2 regions of the Thermoanaerobacterium sp. CMT5567-10 genome follow, and region 1 is predicted to be linked to the other one. Evidence: predicted binding sites of a transcription regulator. Region 1 holds the regulator's gene; the other holds the start of a gene.
The links. Region 1 encodes HrcA, which represses chaperone genes, less so after heat shock. Its sites were predicted from a motif close to ATTAGCACTCANNNNNNNTGAGTGCTAAT; they were not measured.

Region 2: the regulator HrcA is predicted to act here: its motif matches at 2,669-2,697, upstream of groES (co-chaperone GroES).

What each region holds. Positions count from the first base shown of each region.
Region 1 covers NZ_CP130558.2:324,150-332,285, reverse strand. Annotated here, with positions in the region: gene Q2T46_RS01805 (glycosyltransferase family 4 protein) at 1-663, shown strand, start outside; gene Q2T46_RS01800 (hypothetical protein) at 669-929, shown strand; gene lepA (translation elongation factor 4) at 972-2,789, shown strand; gene hemW (radical SAM family heme chaperone HemW) at 2,782-3,912, shown strand; gene hrcA (heat-inducible transcriptional repressor HrcA) at 4,006-5,040, shown strand; gene grpE (nucleotide exchange factor GrpE) at 5,046-5,708, shown strand; gene dnaK (molecular chaperone DnaK) at 5,733-7,574, shown strand; gene dnaJ (molecular chaperone DnaJ) at 7,627-8,136, shown strand, end outside.
Region 2 covers NZ_CP130558.2:2,372,494-2,380,629, forward strand. Annotated here, with positions in the region: gene Q2T46_RS12005 (S8 family peptidase) at 1-450, opposite strand, end outside; gene Q2T46_RS12010 (hypothetical protein) at 750-935, shown strand; gene Q2T46_RS12015 (hypothetical protein) at 1,052-1,234, shown strand; gene Q2T46_RS12020 (hypothetical protein) at 1,493-2,518, shown strand; gene groES (co-chaperone GroES) at 2,718-3,002, shown strand; gene groL (chaperonin GroEL) at 3,016-4,641, shown strand; purine riboswitch at 4,722-4,819, shown strand; gene guaB (IMP dehydrogenase) at 4,908-6,362, shown strand; gene guaA (glutamine-hydrolyzing GMP synthase) at 6,376-7,914, shown strand.

The DNA of each region.
Region 1 (8,136 bases):
AAAGCAATTGTAGATGAAGAAAATATAGATCCTGAAAAAGTCAATGTGATTTATAATTGCGTTGATTTATCTACATATCAAGATAATCCATTTCTCGATTTAAGAAAGGAATACAATTTAGAATCTGATACATTATTAATTGGCTGCATCTCAAGGCTGATACCATCGAAAGGTGTGCAAGATTTGATAAAAGCATTGGAAATACTTAAAGGTAGAGTAAAAGTCTTTGCGTTTGTGGCAGGTGATGGACCGTATCTTAATTATCTACAGGATATGGCAAAAGAAGCGAAACTTGAAAATATTCAGTTTTTAGGGTATAGAAATGATATAAAAGATTTTTTAAGGAATATAGATATCTTTGTTTTACCGTCACATAGTGAAGGCTTCGGCGTTTCAGTTGCTGAAGCGATGGCATTAGGTGTGCCAGTTATTGCAACAAATGTAGGTGGAATACCTGAGATAATAAAAAATAATGAAGATGGAATAATTGTGAATCCTGAAAGTCCAAATGATTTAGCGAATGCCATTGAAATTCTTGCAACAAATGCTGATTTGAGAAATAAATTTTCAAAAAAAGGCAGAGAATATATCGTAAATAATTTTTCAAAAGAAAAGATGTTAAATAAAATAGATACTTTGTATGAAAATCTTAGGAGGAAATGAAAAGTTTGAGCAGAGTTAAAGAAAGAAAGGAAAGATTAAGAAAAATAAGGCGTATATACTTTCTTTTATCAATTTATATAATCTTTATTGTGCTTTGCCTATTTCGAGTTGATTATACATTTAATACACTTACAACAGGGGAAGCTAAACAAAACTTATTTAAGATTAATATTGAAAGAAATTTCATTGATATAACACTTTTTGGTGAAAATAAGCAATTTTCACTAAAAGGTGTACTTGATATTTTCAAATCTCTTTATAACTAATTTTTTATGCTATAATATTAATATGTGTGAAGGAGGTTTGAAATGTCAAAGGTTAACAAGGAAAACATAAGAAATTTTTGCATTATTGCGCATATAGACCATGGGAAATCGACGCTGGCAGATAGATTGATTGAAAGAACGGGTGTATTGACGGAAAGAGAGATGGAAGAGCAGGTTTTAGACAGCATGGATCTTGAAAGAGAAAGGGGTATAACGATAAAACTACAGCCTGTCCGCCTTATATACAAAGCAAAAGACGGGGAGGAATACGAGTTAAATCTTATAGATACTCCTGGTCATGTTGATTTTACATATGAGGTATCCAGAAGTATTGCGGCTTGTGAAGGTGCTTTGCTTGTTGTAGATGCTACACAAGGAATTGAAGCACAAACACTGGCAAACTTGTATTTAGCATTAGAACATGATCTTGAGATTGTACCTGTTATAAATAAGATAGATCTTCCATCGGCAGATCCTGATTTTGTAAAGAAAGAGATAGAGGACGTGATAGGAATAGACGCAGAAGATTCACTTCTTATTTCGGCAAAAGAAGGGATAGGCATTGAAGAAGTGCTGGAAGCCATTGTAAAACGAATCCCAGCTCCATCTGGAGATCCGGATAAGCCTTTGAAGGCCTTAATATTTGATTCATTTTACGATAATTATAAAGGAGCTATTAGTTTTATAAGGATCTTTGATGGCACGTTAAAACAAGGTGATAAGATAAAGATGATGTCGACGGGGAAAGAATTTGAGGTGACAGAAGTAGGAATTTTCAGACCTAATTTAAGTCCTGTTGATTTCCTGTCTGCCGGTGATGTAGGGTATGTTGCAGCAAGTATAAAAAATGTAAGAGACACTCGAGTTGGCGATACTATAACAAATGCTGAATTTCCAGCATCAGAGCCATTGCCGGGATATAAAAAAGTCACACCGATGGTTTACTGTGGAATATATCCGGCAGAAGGGGAAGATTATGAGAATTTAAAAGATGCACTCTTAAAACTGCAATTAAATGATGCATCTCTAACATTTGAACCTGATACATCGGCGGCTCTTGGATTTGGCTTTAGGTGTGGGTTTTTAGGACTTTTGCATATGGACATAGTACAAGAAAGACTGGAAAGAGAATATAATCTGAATTTAGTGACCACAGCTCCAGGCGTAATTTACAAGGTATACAAGACAAACGGTGAAATAATTGAGCTTGACAATCCAGCAAATTTACCTGAGCCAACAGAAATAGACCATATAGAAGAGCCTATTATCACTGCGACGATAATGTCGCCGACAGATTACGTTGGCCCTATAATGGAACTGTGTCAAGATAGAAGGGGCATATATCAAGGTATGGATTATCTCGAGCCAACAAGAGTATTGATAAAATATGACATACCTTTAAACGAAATAATATATGATTTCTTTGATGCACTTAAGTCAAGGACAAAAGGTTATGCTTCTTTAGACTATGAGTTAAAAGGTTATAAGACGTCAGATCTTGTAAAGTTGGATATACTTATTAACGGTGAAATTGTAGATGCTTTGTCTATGATAGTTCACAAAGATAAGGCTTACGAAAGAGCCAGGAAGATGACTGAAAGGCTGAAAGAGAATATACCAAGGCATCTTTTTGAAATACCTATACAGGCAGCTATAGGATCAAAGATAATAGCTAGGGAAACTGTAAAAGCGCTAAGAAAAAATGTGCTGGCAAAATGCTATGGCGGGGATGTAACGAGGAAGAAAAAGTTACTAGAGAAACAAAAAGAAGGCAAAAAGAGAATGAGGCAAATAGGAAAAGTAGAAATTCCTCAAGAGGCTTTTATGTCAATTCTGAAGCTTGATGATGACAATGATTAGATCAGGTATTTATATTCATATTCCTTTCTGCAAAAGGAAATGCTATTATTGTGACTTTAACTCGTATGCCAATATGGAAGATAGTTTTAAGCCTTTTAAAGAAGCTATAATAAAGGAGATTAGAAACAGAAAAGATGAACTAAAAGATATATTTACATCTATATATATAGGTGGAGGTACGCCTAATGTCTTGCCTCCCTTTTATATAGAAAATATATTAGATGAAATTTACAAATATTATGATATTAGCAATGACGCAGAAATATCTATAGAATTAAATCCTGGATTGATTGACGATGAGAAACTTAAGACATATAAAAGAATAGGCATAAATAGAATAAGCATAGGTTTGCAGGCTTGGCAGGATAGGTTGCTAAAGAAAATAGGCAGAATTCATACGATACATGACTTCATAGAAAATTATGATATGATAACTAAATATTTTGATAATATAAATATTGATATTATGTACTCACTGCCAGATCAGACATTTGATGACTTTAAAGAAACATTGTCAAATGTAGTATCATTAAAGCCCACTCATGTTTCATGCTATGGATTGATTTTAGAAGAGGGAACAGTATTTTATAAATTGTATGAAGAAAATAAGTTCATACCGACAGATGATGAATTTGAAATGATGATGTATCATTATAGCATTGAATTTTTACAGAAAAGTGGTTTTAAACATTATGAAATATCAAATTATGCGATACCAGGTTATGAATGTCGTCACAATACACTCTATTGGAAGGATTTACAATATATAGGTTTTGGCCCTGGGGCTTATTCTTTTGTAGACAATAGACGATGTGGAAATGCAAAAGACATAAAAAAGTACATAGAAATGATAAACCGTACAGGATATGCGATTGAAGATATTGATGTGCTGGATGAGAAAGATAAAATGTCTGAATACATGTTTTTAGGACTTAGAATGATGGATGGTGTTTATGATAAAGATTTTAAGACTAGATTTGGAAAAAGCATGTTTTCGATATTTAAAAATGCTATTGATAAAAATATTGAATTAAATCTTTTAATCAGAGAAGGTGACAATATTAGGCTTACTCGGAGAGGAGTTGATGTATCAAATAATGTGTTTGAGGATTTTTTAATTTAGAGTATTGACAAATATCCACAATAGTGGTATTTTTAAATCGTGATTAGCACTCTCTAGCTAAGAGTGCTAATAAAAGAATTTGGGGTGGTGAATATGCCGTTAGATGATAGGAAGAAGAGGATATTAGAAGCAGTAATTAATGACTATATTTTGACGGCAGAGCCAATTGGATCTCGTACAATAGCAAAACGCTATGACCTTGGTGTAAGTTCTGCAACAATTAGAAATGAGATGGCTGACTTGGAAGAAATGGGTTATCTCGAACAGCCACATACATCGGCAGGTAGAATCCCATCAGATAAAGGATACAGGTTTTATGTTAATAATATATTAGAGCACTATTTAAATGAAACATATGATTATGAAAGTGACTCTGTTAATGAAGTGTTTGCAGAAATTGACGAGATTGTAAAAAAGTATGCAAAATTGTTATCAAGCATTACTAATCACACTATTGTAGTAAAAATGCCACGAATTGATGAAAACACGATTAAAAGAATACAGATATTACCTGTTGATTCCAACAAATTAATACTTCTTGTAATGACAGAATCAGGCATTATGAAAAATTATTTAATAAGCCTGAAAGACAATATTGATAGCAATTTATTTGAGTTTTTAAATAACCTCATTAATAATAAAATGATTGGAAAAAGAAAAAGAGAAGTTGATAAAACGTTAAGGGATGAAATTAAAAAAGAGTCTGGCAGCGCTATAGGTTTTATAGATAAAATTACAGATACAATTTTAAATGGTTTAAAGCAGATGGATGAAACAGATTTGTATTCGGAAGGAATTTCTAATATTCTTAATTTTCCTGAATACAAAGATCTTTTTAAAGCCAAGACGTTTTTTGATTTGATTGATAACAGGGATATCATGAATTCGGTATTGGAACCTGAGGATGACTCAATAGAAGTCACTATAGGTAGCGAAAGCAAATTTGAAGAAATGTGGGATTTAAGTATTATAAAATCTACCTACAAAATAAATGGTGAAATTGTTGGTACCTTTGGCATAATAGGGCCTACAAGAATGAATTACAAAAGGCTTATAAATGAGATAAATATGATGTCTAACGAACTATCAAAAGTTTTATCATATATATATCAAGGAAATAAGAGGTGAAACAATTGGATAAAGAAAAAGAAACGATAGAATATCAAACAAATGAAAAAGAAAATAATAATGGAAAAGAAGTTGCATATGATAATGAAAATTTAAACAGCGAAGATAGTGCTGACATTGATTCTTCTCATAATACCAGTAAAGATGAGAAAAATGTAGAAAGTGATAATTCAAATGAAGAAAAGAACAATGACGAAGGAGAAATTGAAGAATTGAAAAATAAGTTAAAACAAAAAGAGGAAGAAGCTAACGAGTATCTAGAAATGGCTCAAAGATTAAAAGCTGAATTTGAGAACTATAGAAGGCGAACAGAAAAAGAAAAAGCAGATCTCGTTGAATATGGTAAAGAACAGGTGATACTAGACATATTGCCTGTTATAGATAATTTTGAAAGAGCCCTTGAAACTCAATATGATGATAATGGCGAAAATGGGTCCTTCAAAGAAGGTATTAACTTAATTTATAAACAATTTAAAGGTATTTTAGAAAAAATGGGTGTGAAAGAAATAGAGTCTTTAGGAATGATGTTTGATCCATACAAACATCACGCTGTAATGCAGGAAGAGGCAGATGGCAAAAAAGAAAATGAAATAATTGAAGTATTTCAAAAGGGATATATGTTTAATAATAAAGTAATAAGACCAAGTATGGTCAAAGTAGCAAAATAAATATTTAAATAGGAGGAAAAGACGATGGGAAAAATTATAGGAATTGATCTTGGTACAACTTTTTCGTGTGTAGCTGTGATGGAAGGAGGACAACCAGTAGTTATACCAAATTCTGAAGGTGCTAGGACTACACCGTCAGTTGTTGCTTTTACAAAAGAAGGTGAAAGATTAGTAGGTCAGGTAGCAAAAAGGCAGGCTATAACAAATCCAGAGAGGACAGTAATGTCAATAAAAAGACATATGGGTTCAGATTATCGTGTTACGATTGATGGAAAAAGCTATACACCACAAGAAATATCAGCTATGATTTTACAGAAGTTAAAAGCAGATGCTGAAGCATATCTTGGCGAGAAAGTAACCGAAGCAGTAATAACTGTACCAGCATACTTTAATGATAGCCAAAGGCAGGCTACTAAAGATGCTGGTAGAATAGCAGGATTGGATGTAAAGAGAATTATCAACGAGCCAACGGCTGCATCATTGGCATATGGATTAGATAAACAAGGAAATCAAAAAATTATGGTGTATGACTTAGGTGGCGGTACATTTGATGTTTCCATTCTCGAGATAGGAGATGGAGTATTTGAGGTTCTAGCAACTAGTGGTAATAACCACTTAGGTGGTGACGATTTTGACCAGAGAATAATGGATTGGCTCGCAGACAACTTTAAGAAAGAATATGGAATTGATTTAAGAAATGATAAGATGGCAATGCAGAGATTAAAAGATGCTGCTGAAAAAGCAAAGATAGAGCTTTCTTCTGCTACGACAGCTAATATAAATTTACCATTTATAACAGCTGATGCTACAGGACCAAAACATATAGATGTTAACTTGACAAGAGCGAAATTTGAGGAACTTATAAATGATTTAGTACAATCTACAGTTGAACCAGTAAATCGTGCATTAAGCGATGCGAAGCTTAGTCCATCTGATATAGATAAAGTTATTTTAGTTGGTGGTTCAACAAGAATACCATTTGTTCAAGAGACAGTAAAAAGAATAATGGGGAAAGAGCCTCATAAAGGCATAAACCCAGATGAATGTGTTGCAATTGGAGCTGCAATTCAAGCTGGTGTATTAGGTGGCGAAGTAAAAGACGTCCTTTTGCTTGATGTTACTCCGCTTTCGCTTGGTATCGAAACACTTGGCGGTGTATTTACAAAGTTAATTGAGAGAAATACAACAATACCTACAAAGAAGAGCCAAATATTCTCTACCGCAGCAGATGGACAGACATCAGTTGAAATTCACGTGCTGCAAGGTGAGAGACCGATGGCCCGTGATAATAAAACACTTGGTAGATTTACGCTGACAGGGATTCCGCCAGCACCAAGAGGTGTGCCACAAATAGAAGTGACATTTGATATTGATGCTAATGGTATTGTCCATGTATCTGCAAAAGATTTAGGTACAGGGAAATCTCAGAATATAACAATTACATCCTCTTCCAATTTAAGTGAAGAAGAAATTAACAGAATGATGAATGAAGCAAAACAGCACGAAGAAGAAGATAGAAAGAGAAAAGAAGAGATTGAAGTCAGAAATAATGCAGATTCTCTGATTTATCAAGCTGAAAAAACCATGAAAGATTTAGCAGATAAGATGACACAACAGGAGAAAGATGATATAAATAAAGAGATAGAAAATGTTAGAAAAGCTCTTGAAGGCAGCGACATTGATGCCATAAAAAATGCATCAGAGAAATTGTCACAAGCATTTTATAATGTGTCATCTCGCATATATCAGCAAGCCGGTGGTGCTGGTCAGACAAATAATTATACTGGTAATAATGGAACATCTAATAAAGATAACGTATATGAAGCAGACTACAAGATGGAAGATGACAACAAAGATAATAAATAAGAACCAGGGCAATCCTGGTTCTCATTCGTGTTAAGAAGGGCAGGTGATAAAGATGGCGAAAGATTATTATGCTATATTAGGTCTTGACCGAAATGCCAGTGATGATGACATAAAAAAAGCCTACAGAACTCTTGCAAAAAAATATCATCCTGACTTAAATCCTGGCAATAAAGAGGCAGAGCAAAAGTTTAAGGAAATAAATGAAGCATATCAAATCTTATCTGACCCACAGAAAAAAGCACAATATGATCAGTTTGGAGATGCTGCATTTAACCAAGGTGGGTTCAATCAAGGAGATTTTAGTGGATTTGGTGGCTTCGACCACGGTGGATTTGACTTCGGTGGATTTGGTGATATTTTTGGCGATATTTTCGGTGATATGTTTGGAGGAAGTACTAGAAGGAGGACTGGACCGCAAAAGGGGAAAGACATCAGATTAAATTTAACATTGACGTTTGAAGAAGCTGCATTTGGAGTAGAAAAAGAGATTGAAGTAGAAAGATATGAAAAATGTGATAGATGCAATGGTACAGGTGCAAATCCTGGCACGAATCCGGAAGTA
Region 2 (8,136 bases), 970 kb from region 1:
GAATGCAATTATTCTGTTTTTAGGCTTAGTAAAGTCTGGATGCGGGTAAATTCCTGTATCTAAAAAAGCGATTGTGACGCCTTTGCCGGTGTATCCGTGCTCATTTGCTTCTCTTGATTTAATTTCCTGTGTAGCAATGTTAAGCTGTGTCTTTACAGTTGAATCTTCAGCGATAAATTTGATTTCACGGTTTGATGCTACGTTGCTTAATTTGTTGCATGGTATGTTAACAGCCCAGCCATTTATTATGGGCAATTCGTATTTTATCGTTCCTCCTATTGTTTCTATCTTTTTTTTAAGAGTTTCGTACGGTAAAGTGGAATACACAATTGCACTTACGCATTCGTTTCTATATATAGTTGCTTTTTTAAGCAATCTACTGTCTATTTTGCTTTTCGGATAAAGGTTTTTAATGGCGCATGATAAAATTAGCGCAGAAATTATATCCATATAGAATCCCCCTTTCTTATATCAGAATATGTTCAAGATAAATTTTTGATAGTTTTTAAAATAATAAGTGTCACAAATTTTGATGATGTCATATTATGTATTAGGTCATAAAGACCTGACATATATTCTTGCGAAAGGGGGATATTAATATGCCCACAGAAAAAGGTGCATCATGGCTTGGCGGTGGATGGATTTGGATAATAATTATAATACTTCTTATCTTCTTGTTTGTACCTGGTTTTATAGTAGAAGAGCCTAAGGCTTGATGTAAATTTTAAAATTTAAAAAGGAGGATTATCATGGCTGGAACAAGTTCAGTATTTGGCGAAAGCAATTTGCTGTTCTTCTTCTTAATACTCGTTGTTCTGATGGGCGGCGGATGGTTTGGCGGAACATGGTCAATGGAAACATTGCTGTTCTTCTTCGTACTATTAGTCATAATTATGGACGGTGGAATGGGATTATTCCTAAATCAAGTCAAATAAATAAGTGGTCCTATCTTTTGGTAGGACCATTTATTGTTACATAAAAATTAAATCAATATCAATAATGAAATGATTAGAATATAATGAATTAAAGTAAATTTTATGGAGCTGATTTTATGACTATATCAGGAAATACACTGCTTTTTTTCTTTGTTATATTGACGGTTGTGATGGATGTTAAGTTTGAATTTGAAGATTTATTGTTTTTTTTCTTGCTACTAGTAGTATTGCAGCAAGACAAACCTCGCAAACATGCAAGACGATTCTTATGGTCATTGGCCACCATGAACTTTCAGTAACAATATTTATGGCATTACGTATAATGTATTAGGTCCATGAGGCCAAAAAATAAAGGGGGTATTTATATGCCTGAAGGAAAAGGAGCATCATGGTGCGGCGGATGGATCTGGATTATAATAGTGATACTGATAATCTTCTTGCTGGTCCCAGGCGTATTTGTGGTGGATAAGAAATAAAAAGTATAGGGCAGGTGATAATGAGCCTGCCCTATACATATATTAAGTTATGAAGATAATTTTAAAAGTGGGGGATTGGTTGTGGATAAAGAAAGATTATTAAAAGTGTTGATAATTGAACTGTTTATAATTTTTTTTATTAGGTTTCAAATTTTTGAAGGGCTAAGCTTTGAGGAAGAAAAGCTGCTTTTAAAGAAAAAAGAAGAAGACGAGATAATCGAATATGACGAAACTAATCTACATGAATACGAAAATATGTTAAAAGACAAAAGAGAAAATACTTTAGATATATTTGAGATTATTGAAAAAGGGAAAAACTTTATGGGAAGTGTAAAACCATATTTGCACAGAAGAGAACAGTATTACATAGACATTTTTACAAAGATAGCAGAAATACTAGAGTGCCACAAGCAGTTGATTGAATATCAAAATCAAGGGACAGAAATTCAAGAAGACAATTTCGACCAAATAGGAATGCTTAAAGCAGTAAAGCCTTATATGAAACAAGACAAGCAAATAATAATAGATAAATTTATTAAGCTTCATGAAGGAATACAAAACCTTAATGAAAAGATGAAAAAATATGAGATGGAAGATAATAAAAACAATGTTATAGATAAGATTTTAGATATATTTGAAGCCTTAAAACCAGTTATTCCGGATGATAAACAGGACATGGCTGAGAAGATAATAAAAAACATAAAACTTGTAGAGGCTTTAAATAAGGCAGAAAGCATAATGAATTCAAAAAACAGTGCAGATAAAGATAAAAAAGAAAGCAATACGGAATCTAATACAAGGAGTGATTCAGTGGATATTCCTAAAAACATTGAAAAATCAGAAGAAATTGAATCAGATGTAAATAATTTAAAAGAAGTTGTAGATAGCCTGGAGGATGCTGACGATGGCAATGAAGATGACGGAAAACAAAATCTAGGTTTGACATCACAGCAGTCGGCTGTTGTAGATAGCCTGAAATCAATGCTTACGAAGGAACAGCAGCAGTTTATGTACAATATGATTAATTATTTAAAACAGCAAAGTGCAGATGGTAACTTTGAGAATAATGAGAATGACAGAAAAGATGTAGATGGTGCAGGTGGCTAAAACCTGCATTTTTTTATGTAAATTGAATATTAACGGTATAAATAAAAGATAAATGGGAAAAATCTATTATAATCGCTTAAAACAATGAAAAACGGTGAAATTTGAGATTTGCCATGAACTTGTAATTAAACTAATATAAAAAGTGTGATGATTAGCACTCACGCATGATGAGTGCTAATAAATTTCAAGGAGGGATATTATGAGATTAAAACCACTTGGTGACAGAGTTGTCGTAAAAGTTACTGAAGCTGAGGAAGTTACAAAGGGCGGTATCGTATTGCCTGGTACTGCAAAAGAGAAACCTCAACAAGGCGAAGTGCTTGCTGTCGGCTCTGGAGAATACATAGATGGCAAAAGAGTCGAGCTGGAAGTTAAAGTAGGAGATAAAGTAATATTCTCAAAATACGCTGGAACAGAAGTTAAATTAGACGGTGAAGAATATCTTCTTTTAAGACAAAACGACATATTAGCTATAGTTGAATAAGGAGGTAGAAAAAATGGCGAAGAAAATATTATACGGTGAAGATGCAAGAAAGGCTCTTGAAAGAGGCGTTAATGCTGTTGCTAATACAGTAAAAGTTACATTGGGACCAAGAGGCCGCAATGTTGTTTTAGATAAGAAGTACGGTTCACCAACTATAACAAATGATGGTGTTACAATAGCAAGAGAAATTGAATTAGAAGATCCCTTTGAAAATCAAGGTGCACAGCTTTTAAAAGAAGTTGCAACAAAGACGAATGATGTTGCAGGTGATGGTACGACAACAGCTACAGTACTGGCACAAGCTATGGTTTTAGAAGGCTTGAGAAACTTGGCTGCTGGAGCTAACCCGATGCTTTTAAGGCGCGGTATGGCAAAAGCTGTAGATGCTGCCGTTGAAGGATTAAAGAATATTTCAAAGCCTGTAGAAGGTAAAGATTCTATTGCACATGTTGCAGCAATTTCAGCTGCTGATGAAGAGATCGGTAACTTGATAGCAGAAGCAATGGATAAAGTCGGCAAAGATGGTGTAATAACAGTAGAAGAATCAAAATCAATGAACACAACAATTGAAATAGTTGAAGGTATGCAATTTGACAGAGGATATATTTCACAGTACATGGTAACTGATACAGACAAGATGGAAGCAGTTTTAGACGATCCACTAATACTTATCACAGACAAAAAATTGTCAAACATTCAAGACTTGCTGCCATTGCTTGAACAAGTAGTACAGCAAGGAAAGAAGCTTTTGATTATTGCAGATGATGTTGAAGGTGAAGCACTGGCAACATTAGTTGTAAATAAATTAAGAGGCACATTTACATGTGTCGCTGTAAAAGCTCCAGGATTTGGCGATAGACGTAAAGAAATGCTTCAAGATATAGCTATTTTGACAGGTGGTCAAGTAATATCTGAAGAAGTAGGTATCGATTTGAAAGAAGCAAAAATAGAAATGCTTGGCCGTGCAAGACAAGTAAAAGTAACAAAAGAAAATACAACAATAGTTGACGGAGCAGGAAATGCTGCTGACATAAAGAACAGAATCAACCAAATAAAGATTCAAATTGAAGAAACAACTTCTGATTATGATAGAGAAAAATTACAAGAAAGACTTGCAAAACTATCTGGCGGTGTTGCTGTAATTCAAGCTGGTGCTGCTACAGAAACAGAATTAAAAGAGAAGAAACACAGAATAGAAGATGCACTTTCAGCTACGAGAGCTGCTGTAGAAGAAGGTATAGTACCTGGCGGTGGTACAGCACTGTTAGATGTTATCCCAGAAGTACAAAAGGTCGTTGACTCACTGGAAGGTGACTTCAGGACAGGTGCTCAGATCGTACTGAGAGCATTAGAAGAACCAGTAAGGCAGATCGCAAGAAATGCTGGCGTAGATGGCTCAGTGATAATCGAGAAAATAAAAGAATCAAAAGATCCATCTTTTGGTTATGATGCATACAAAGAAGACTTTGTAGATATGTTAAAGGCAGGTATAGTTGACCCAACAAAGGTTACAAGATCAGCACTGCAAAATGCTGCATCTGTTGCATCGATGATACTGACAACAGAAGCAGTTGTTGCAGACATACCAGAGAAGAATCCGCCAGCACCAGCTCCAGGAGCAGGAATGGATATGATGTAAAAATAACCGGGTAATCCCCGGTTATTTTTTTGTCCTGTTGACATAGACACTTAAATCTGTTATATTGTTTAATAATTTAATAATTTTATAATTTTGATCCACATATAATCTGGTGAATAGGCACTAGAGTATCTACAAAGAGCCGTAACTCTTTACTATGGGGAGTTATTGTTATACTCTTTTTTGCCTGAACAAAAATTTATGTTCGGGCATTATTTATTATAAAGCTGAGGGAGATAATAATTAATGAAAGAAAGGGGATAAAAATGGAAAATAAGTTTGCAAAAGAAGGGTTAACATTTGATGATGTGTTGCTTATACCGGCAAAATCTGATGTGCTTCCAAAGGAGGTGGACACCAGAACACGCCTTACAAATAAAATAAAGTTAAATATACCTTTGATTAGCGCTGGAATGGATACAGTTACTGAATCAAGGCTTGCGATAGCTATAGCGCGAGAAGGTGGAATAGGCATAATACATAAAAATATGCCTATAGAAAGACAGGCTTTAGAGGTTGATAGGGTAAAAAGGTCGGAACACGGAGTCATAACTAATCCCTTTTATTTAACTCCGGATCACAGAATACAGGATGCTGTTGAGCTTATGGAAAGGTACAGAATTTCAGGCGTACCTATAACAGTTAACAATAAGCTGGTGGGAATAATTACAAATAGGGACATAAGATTTGAAAGCAATTTAGAAAGGCCAATAAAGGAAGTTATGACTAAAGAAAACTTGGTGACGGCACCTGTTGGCACGACTATGGATGAAGCAAGAGAAATACTTAAAAGACATAAAATCGAGAAATTGCCTCTCGTTGATGAAGATAATAATTTAAGGGGATTAATAACAATAAAAGATATAGAAAAGGCAGTGGAGTATCCTAATTCTGCGAAAGATTCTAGAGGAAGACTTCTTGTAGGTGCTGCTGTAGGCGTTTCATCAGATGTAATGGAAAGGGTTGAAGCCCTTGTCGATGCTAATGTGGATGTTATTGTAATAGATACGGCTCATGGACATTCTGTAGGTGTTTTAGATACGGTGGAGAAGATAAAGAATAGATTTCCAGATGTACAGATAATAGCTGGAAATGTCGCAACTGCAGAGGCTACAAGAGATTTAATTGAAAGAGGTGCTGATTGCGTTAAGGTAGGCATAGGTCCAGGGTCTATATGTACGACGAGAGTTGTAGCAGGTATTGGAGTACCTCAGATAACGGCAATTTATGACTGTGCAGAAGAAGCCGATAAATATGGTATACCTATAATTGCTGATGGTGGTATAAAATACAGCGGAGATATCGTCAAAGCGATTGCTGCTGGTGCATCTACAGTTATGATTGGAAGCCTTTTTGCTGGTACCGAAGAAAGTCCTGGCGAAGTGGAGATATATCAGGGAAGAAGTTACAAAGTTTACAGAGGAATGGGTTCAATTTCAGCAATGAAGAGTGGAAGTTCTGATCGCTATTTTCAAGAGGGCATGAAAAAGCTTGTTCCAGAAGGTGTAGAAGGCAGAGTGCCATATAAAGGACCTTTGAAAGACACTGTATACCAAATGATAGGTGGATTAAGAGCAGGAATGGGATATTGTGGTGTTCACAATATAGAAGAACTTAGGACAAAGACAAAATTTATAAAAATAACGAATGCAGGATTAACTGAAAGCCATCCGCATGATATAATAATTACAAAGGAGGCTCCAAATTATAGTATTAAATAAAAGGAGGATTTTAATGGGGATTAATAGAGAAGTCATATTGATTCTTGACTTCGGAGGACAATATACACAATTGATTGCAAGGCGAATAAGGGAAGCAAATGTTTTTTGTGAAATTGTTCCATACAACATAAAACCAGAAGAAATTGTAAAGAAACAGCCAAAAGGATTGGTATTGTCAGGCGGACCTGCTAGTGTATACGCAGAAAATGCACCAATATGCGACGAGGGTATTTTTAAATTAGATTATCCAATTCTCGGTATATGTTATGGTGCACAGCTTATGACCATGATACAGGGTGGTAAAGTTGCTGAAGCTCCTGTAAGGGAGTATGGCAAGACGGATGTTGTCATAAACAACAACATACCTTTGTTTAAAGGAATTGAAAAAGAGACAAGTTGTTGGATGAGCCACACAGATCAAATAGAACTGCCACCTAAAAATTTCAAAGTCGTTGCATCAACTGCAAACTGTCCGATTGCGGCAATTGCGAATGTAGAAGGAAGACAATATGCTGTACAATTTCATCCTGAAGTCATTCATACTCCAAGAGGTACTGAAATTATAAGAAATTTTCTATTCGAGATATGTGACTGTTCTGCAGATTGGACGATGGATTCATTGATCGAGCAGACAGTGAAAGAAATAAGGAAAAAGGTAGGGAAGGACAAGGTAGTCTGTGCATTAAGCGGTGGCGTTGATTCATCTGTTGCTGCAGTTTTAGTAAACAGAGCAATACACGATCAGCTTGTTTGTATATTTGTCGATAATGGTCTTTTAAGAAAAAATGAAGGAGAAAAAGTAGTTGAAACTTTCAAAAATAATTTTGATATGGAGATTATAAAAGTTGATGCAAAGGATAGGTTTTTGGAAAAGTTAAAAGGTGTGAAAGATCCTGAACAGAAAAGAAAGATAATAGGAAATGAATTTATCGAAGTGTTTAAAGAAGAAGCTAAAAAGATTGGGGATGTAAAATATCTCGTACAAGGGACACTTTATCCAGATGTTATCGAAAGCGGAAGCCCAGTTGCTTCAACAATAAAGAGCCATCACAATGTTGGCGGTCTTCCTGAAAATGTTGGCTTTGAGCTTATAGAGCCTTTAAGAATGCTTTTTAAAGACGAAGTAAGACAGGTAGGGAGAGAACTTGGCATGCCTGATGAAATTTTAAATAGGCAGCCTTTCCCAGGACCGGGGCTTGCAGTGAGGATACTTGGGGAAGTGACAGAAGAAAAATTAAACATATTAAGAGAAGCTGACAGCATAGTTTTGAGAGAGATGAAGAAAAATGGCTGGTATAACAACGTATGGCAATCATTTGCTGTGTTGCCTGACATAAAAAGTGTAGGAATAATGGGTGACGACAGGACATATGCATATCCTATTATCTTAAGGATTGTGGAAAGCAATGATGGAATGACGGCAGACTGGGTTAAGATTCCATATGATATACTTGAGGACATATCTACAAGCATTATAAATGAAGTGTATGGCGTAAACAGGGTGCTGTATGATATCACATCAAAACCGCCTGCTACAATTGAATGGGAATAACATCAAAAAATCCGGAAACCAGCATGAAACCTGGTATTCCGGATTTAATTTTTATGAAATCGTACCAAAAGCGTACCACTTTTAATTTTTATGCTATTTTTTCTACTTTTTCGAGATCAAAAACGACCGCTGCAGGAGTTTCATTTTTGATGGTAGCATGCCGATTTAGATCAGCAGCAACTTGCTCCATTTTGTTTGGATACAGATGGGCATAAGTAGACA